DNA from 2 places in the Pseudomonas sp. ASL8 genome. Region 1 is predicted to be linked to the other one. Evidence: riboswitches for the same ligand, from Rfam matches in the RefSeq annotation. Region 1 holds a riboswitch; the other holds the start of a gene.
What was found. Region 1 has a riboswitch for cobalamin ahead of cobO (cob(I)yrinic acid a,c-diamide adenosyltransferase). Riboswitches for the same ligand answer to the same signal wherever they lie in the genome.
Positions count from the first base shown of each region.

Region 2: another riboswitch for cobalamin. It lies ahead of cobW (cobalamin biosynthesis protein CobW); the one in region 1 lies ahead of cobO (cob(I)yrinic acid a,c-diamide adenosyltransferase).

Region 1 is NZ_CM155278.1:2,955,112-2,958,443, reverse strand. It holds gene bluB (5,6-dimethylbenzimidazole synthase) at 1-180, opposite strand, end outside; gene AC1MEA_RS13575 (cobyrinic acid a,c-diamide synthase CobB) at 177-1,472, opposite strand; gene cobO (cob(I)yrinic acid a,c-diamide adenosyltransferase) at 1,483-2,094, opposite strand; cobalamin riboswitch at 2,200-2,422, opposite strand; gene AC1MEA_RS13565 (PQQ-dependent sugar dehydrogenase) at 2,643-3,332, shown strand, end outside.
Region 2 is NZ_CM155278.1:4,376,959-4,380,290, reverse strand. It holds gene cobN (cobaltochelatase subunit CobN) at 1-623, opposite strand, end outside; gene cobW (cobalamin biosynthesis protein CobW) at 627-1,691, opposite strand; cobalamin riboswitch at 1,790-2,004, opposite strand; cobalamin riboswitch at 2,080-2,300, shown strand; gene AC1MEA_RS20050 (CbtB domain-containing protein) at 2,396-2,581, shown strand; gene AC1MEA_RS20045 (CbtA family protein) at 2,593-3,306, shown strand; gene AC1MEA_RS20040 (cobalamin biosynthesis protein) at 3,303-3,332, shown strand, end outside.

The DNA.
Region 1 (3,332 bases):
GCGAATAAAGCGCCACGGCTGCATCAACCCGACGCTGGGCGCCTGATGCGCCGCTTCGAGCAATCGCGCCAGCAGCTCTGGCGCCACGCTGCCACCGATGAAGTGGCGCATGTCGCGACGCTCGGCAATCGCTCGATACACCGCCGCACGTTCGTCGGGGCTGAACGCCTGATCATTCATGGTTTGAAAAGCGCCGCAACCGCTTGAGGGTTAGAAGGGAAATAGAAGTGCACGTAAGACGCCGTCATGCGCCCGTCACGATAAACCGCCTCGGCGCCGCGTCCACCGTTAGGGCTCAGGCCTCGGGCGATGGGCTGCAACTCGGTACTGGTCAGCGAGTGGTGATAGGTGTGCCCACGCAGCAAGCCTTCCGGCAGTTCGACCGCTTGCAAAGCCAGCGCGGCCAAACGTTTCTGCATCACGGCTTCGCCCGTCAGCAGCCCTACCAGCTCCGCACGCTGACCGTCGACATCGGTCAAGGCATCAAGCAGGTAAAGCATGCCGCCGCACTCAGCCAGCAGGGGTTTACCCGCGGCATGATGAGCGCGAATGGCGGCCAGCATCGGCAGGTTTTGACCCAGCGCGACGTGGTGCAATTCGGGGTAACCGCCAGGCAGATAAAGGCTGTCGGCATCGGGAATCAAGGTGTCGTGGATCGGCGAGAAGAACGACAACTCGGCGCCCATGGCTCGCAGCAGGTCAAGGCTGGCGCCGTAGGTAAAGGCAAACGCCTCGTCCCGGGCGATGGCAATGCGCACCCCCTCAAGCAAGGGTTCAGTGTTGACGATGTCGGGCGCGTCGAATTCGACTGCGGGCGGCAAGGACACCTCGCACGTGCTGCCCAGAGCGGTGGCGGCTGCGTCGAGGCGTGCATCCAGATCATTCAGTTCGCTGGCCTGCACCAGGCCCAAATGACGGCTGGGCAATTCGATCCCGGTTTCTCGCGACAACGCGCCGTACCAGCGCAAGCCCTCCGTCAGGCTGCCTTCGAGCAGTTGCGCGTGGCGCACGGTGCCGACGCGATTGGCCAAGACCCCGGCAAACGGCAGGTCCGGCTGATAGCGCGCCAGGCCCAGGGCCAGCGCGCCAAAGGTCTGGGCCATGGCGGTGCCGTCGATCACGCCCAGCACCGGTACGCCGAAATGGCGCGCCAGGTCTGCGCTGGACGGCGTACCGTCGAACAAGCCCATGACCCCTTCAATCAGAATCAAGTCGGCTTCGCCCGCCGCTTCCCACAACAGACGGCGGCTTTCATCCGCGCCGACCATCCACAGATCCAGCTGATAGACCGGCGCACCACTGGCGCGCTCGAGAATCATCGGGTCGAGAAAATCCGGGCCGCATTTGAACACCCGAACCTTGCGCCCTTGATTACGGTGCAGTCGGGCCAACGCGGCAGTCACGGTGGTCTTGCCCTGGCCTGAAGCCGGCGCGGCGATCAATACCGCCGGGCAGTGACGCGGCGCTCTCATGAAGGACTGCTCATAGCTCGATGCCTTTCTGCGCACGGATACCGGCCTGGAAGGCATGCTTGACCACAGCGATCTCGGAAACCGTATCGGCCAGATCAATCAGCTCGGGTTTCGCGCCACGCCCCGTCACCAGCACATGCTGCATCGGCGGACGGCTTTGCAGGTCACTGAGAACCTGCTCCAGATCCAGGTAGCCGTGCTTGAGGGCGATGTTCAGTTCATCGAGCACGATCAGGCCGATGCCTGGGTCGCGCAGCATTTCCCGGGACACTTCCCAGGCAGCTTCGGCGGCGGCGATATCGCGCTGGCGGTCCTGGGTTTCCCAGGTGAAGCCCTCGCCCATGACGTGATAACGCACCTGCTCGGGGAAACGACGGAAGAACAGCTCTTCACCGGTGCTGTTGCGACCTTTGATGAACTGCACGACGCCACATTGCATCCCGTGGCCCATGGCGCGGGCGAGCATGCCGAACGCGGAGCTGCTTTTGCCTTTGCCGTTCCCCGTCAGGACCAGCAACAACCCGCATTCATTCGGCGAACTGGCGATACGCTCGTCCATCACGGCTTTTTTACGCAGCATGCGCGCCAGGTGGCGTTCGTCACGTTCGGGGGATTCGTTCATCTCAGCTCTCCGTTTGAGCAGGGCACGCGAAAGCAAACGGAAGGCACAGGAATTGACTGCCAGCACGGTCAAAAAAGACCCTGCGCAGAGCATCGCCCGCCGTGATGCTGTTGGATGGATCAGGCCGGTCTCCGGACTCATGAGCGGGCTTTGCCCTCACTGCGCGCCTTCCCACATCCTTTACGATGCAGTGACTGAATGCGCAGCTTTGACTCATTTACCGTTGCGGGGGCAGCGCCGGAATCGGTCGCTGGACGCGCCCTCACCGGCTTCCCTGTTTCACTCAGCCCATCAGCGATGGCTGAGCACCTGAAACACGTCGCGAAGGGTAGAGGGTTGGGGGTAGAGCGTCAATCGAAGCGCCCTTTCCTTTCGTTTAATAAAGCTGTTTGCCCCGTGCGAGGCATATTGATTGATATTAAACGACAGCCCTCTCGCGCCACCTACTAAGCTTGCTAACTATCAACTCACCTGCAAAAGGTTGAACCTCGACAGCCCACCCTCCTCTACTGCTTTACGCGCACCTTTCGTTTTTCATGGAGATCCTCATGTTCACACTCAGACCTCAGTTGGCAGTACTGCTTGTACTGATGGCCGGCCTTGCTGCTTGCGGCGAGACCGCCCGCCTGCAAATAGCGGAAGGCACCGGCCCGCAACCGAAGCTGCCGGAACCGAACAAAACCCTGATGCCGACCGTGAACATCGCCCCTGCCGTGGGCTGGGCAAAGGGTGCGAAGCCTGTCGCTGCACCGGGCACCCAGGTGGCGGCGTTTGCCGAAGACCTGGATCACCCGCGCTGGCTGTACGTGCTGCCTAACGGCGATGTACTGGTCGCCGAAACCAACTCACCCGCCAAGCCCGATGACAGCAAGGGCATTCGGGGCTGGGTCATGAACAAGGTCATGGGCCGTGCGGGTGCGGGCGTAGCGTCCGCCAACCGAATCACCCTGCTGCGCGACAAAGATCATGACGGCGTTGCTGAAACCCGCACCGTGTTCCTGCAAAACCTCAATTCACCCTTTGGCATGGCCTTGGTCGGCAACGATTTCTATGTCGCTGACACCGATCAACTGCTGCGCTTCCATTATGAAAACGGGCAAACCTCGATTACCGGCGAGCCAAGCAAGGTGACAGACCTGCCCGCAGGGACACTCAATCACCACTGGACCAAGAACGTCATTGCCAGCAAAGACGGTAAAAAGCTGTACGTGACCGTGGGTTCCAACAGCAATGCCGGT
Region 2 (3,332 bases), 1.4 Mb from region 1:
CGATAGAACAACAACGCCACAACGGGCTGAGCAGCGTGCCAATCGGCCTGCCAGTCACTCAGCTCCGCATTGGCCTTGTGCGGATGGTAGATCGCGGTACGTGGCAAAGCCTGAGGCTCTGCCCAAGGATAATCGCGGCCCAGCCAACAGTTTGCCAAACAACGATACAGCTCAAGCGCGTTGTGCATGCCGCCCTGGCGAAGAAAATGCCAGAGCCGCTCGCCTTCTTCGGCGGCAACAGTGCTCAAGCCGCTCAACTCCGGGTCCGGACGATCATCGCCCGGCACCAGAATAAGCTGCACCCCCCGTCCGGCAAGCTCCACCAGACGCTCGACGCCATAGCGCCAATACCCAATGCCGCCATGCAGGGAAATCAGGATGACCTTGGCATGACGCAGCACTTGATCGACGTACATGTCCACTGACGCGTGATTTTGCACTTGCATCGGGTTGGCCAGACGCAGACTGGGGTAATCCTCAGGCAACTGTTGCGCCGCCTCGGCGAGCAACGCCAAATGTGAATCGCCGCTGCAGAGAATCACCAGCTCGGCCGGGGTTTGCCCCAGATCAGCGATGCTGTCGTCAGGTACAAAGCCGCCAGGCTGGGTTCTCAGTAAATGCATGGGTCAGCCGGCAACCGCTGCGTGCAGTTGGGCTTCGAGAACGCTGGCGTCGAGTTCCTGACCAATCAATACCAGATGGGTCGCGCGTTCTTCCTCGGCACGCCAGGCACGGTCGAAATGCTTGTCAAACCGCGTCCCGACGCCTTGAATCAGCAAGCGCATCGGCTTGCCCGGAATCGCCGCGAAACCTTTGACCCGCAAAATACCGTGCTGCACCACCAGTTGCGTCAAGGCGTCCAGCAACAGGCTTTCGTCGGCCTGTGGCAATTTGATCGAGATAGAATCGAAAGCATCATGGTCATGGTCGTCATGGTCATCGCCTTCGTGATGGTCATGGTGGGTGCGGCGACTATCGATATGCACCTCCGACTCAGCGCCCAGCCCCAGCAACACGCTGATGGGCAGACGACCGCTGCTGGCTTCGATCACTTTGACCGCAGGTGGCAGTTCTTCGGAGACTTCAGTGCGGACGGTCGCCAGGCCTGCCGCATCGAGCATGTCGGCTTTATTGAGGATAACCAGATCCGCGCTCGCGAGTTGATCGGCGAACAATTCGTGCAGTGGCGACTCATGGTCAAGGTTCGGGTCGAGTTTGCGCTGTGCGTCGACTTGATCCGGGAATGCAGCGAACGTGCCTGCCAACACTGCAGGGCTGTCGACCACGGTAATCACCGCATCGACCGTGCAGGCGTTACGAATTTCTGGCCACTGAAACGCTTGGACCAAGGGTTTTGGCAGCGCCAGGCCAGAGGTTTCAATCAGGATGTGATCCAGGTCGCCGCGACGGGCAACCAATTCGCGCATGACCGGGAAGAACTCTTCCTGAACCGTGCAGCACAGGCAACCGTTGGCCAACTCATACACACGACCGTTGGCTTCTTCTTCGGTGCAGCCAATGGTGCATTGCTTGAGGATGTCGCCATCGATGCCCAGTTCGCCGAATTCGTTGACGATCACCGCGATGCGCCGACCTTCGGCGTTGTCGAGAATGTGCCGCAGCAACGTGGTTTTACCCGACCCGAGGAAACCGGTAACGATAGTGACGGGAAGTTTGGCCAGTGATTTCATCGGATGCCCTTTGGCAAAGCGGCGGGCAAACAGGACGATAACCACGTAGCACATGCACGCAGATCAATTCGCCACCGGATCACCCCGCCCGGTTGTAGTGAGAATCTTGTTTCGAGGCAGGTCTCCTGGCTGACGGTGGCGTGTTGGCGGCCTATAAAAAAGCGTCCAGTACGCGTTCATTGCGCCTTCCCGCACGCGTGCAGTGGCAGTGCAATGAACATGACCGTTTACAGTTGCGGGGGCAGCCGCGGCTTGAACCGCGTTCCCTTTTAGCTCCGTGCAATACCGGAGCACCTCGAACGAGCAAGGCTACGCAGTGGCTGCGGGCAGGTCAATCACCGGCTAAGCCGCAGATGCTCTGGATTGACTCCTGTGCGTGCTCATGTTTTCCTACGGCCTTGTTTCGGGTGCCCTTCACAGGGTGAAACGGGAAACCGGTGCGCTTCATGCCAATAGGCATAAGCAAGTCCGGCGCTGCCCCCGCAACGGTAAGCGAGTGAAGAGTCAGATCCACTGTGCCAGCAGTCCGGCATGGGAAGGTGATTCTTGATGGTCAGGCTACACAGACCCCTCGCAAGCCCGGAGACCGGCCCGACAAATGACCTAACAAACCCGCGGTGGGCGGGCGCTGTTGAACCTCTACTGACGCCTGTCAGTGGGGTTTCCATGCGCTTGCCTACTTGCAGACACTTGAGGGAAGCGCCATGTCGATCAGCACTATCAGCCACTCAGCTACAACCACCTCCACTCAGACCCGACGCCTGACGGCTGCCGTCAGCGCCCTCCTGCTGGGTGCATTCCTGGTCTACTTCGCCGGTTTCTCGCATATCAATGCCGTCCACAACGCGGCGCACGATACCCGCCACAGCTCTGCCTTCCCTTGCCATTGAGACCTGCCGCCATGTTCAAGCGTATCGCTCAAACAGCCGGGTTCACGGGTCTGTTCGCCGCACTGTTGTTGACGCTGCTGCAAAGCTTCTGGGTTGCGCCGCTGATTCTGCAAGCGGAGACCTATGAAAAGGCGCCGACAGAACACGTCCATGAGCATGCTGAAGGCGCTGGGCACGTTCACGACGCCGAGGCATGGGAACCTCAAGACGGCTGGCAGCGTGTCGTGTCCACCACCGGGGGCAATCTGGTGGTCGCAGTCGGTTTTGCATTGATGCTCGCGGGGCTTTACACCCTGCGTGCGCCGGGCCGTACGTCTCAGGGGATACTGTGGGGGCTGGCCGGTTTTGCCGTGTTCGTTCTCGCTCCGACCCTGGGCCTGCCACCTGAGCTGCCGGGGACTGCGGCGGCTGATCTGGTTCAGCGACAAATCTGGTGGGCGAGCACGGCAGCTTCTACCGCCGTCGCCTTGGCGCTGATCGTGTTCAGCAAGCATTGGTTGCTGAAGATGCTGGGGATAGCGATCCTGCTGGTGCCACACGTGATTGGCGCACCACAACCGGACGTGCATGAGAGCCTCGCCCCTGAAGCGCTGGAAGCTCAGTTCAAGATCGCCTCGCTGTTGACCAATGCGCTGTTCTGGATCGCCTTGGGCCTGATCAGCGCATGGCTGTTCCGCCGCAATAATCATGAATTGAACGCCCAGCACGTCAATCACCGCGCATGACCCGACAGCACTCGGTGCCGACCCTG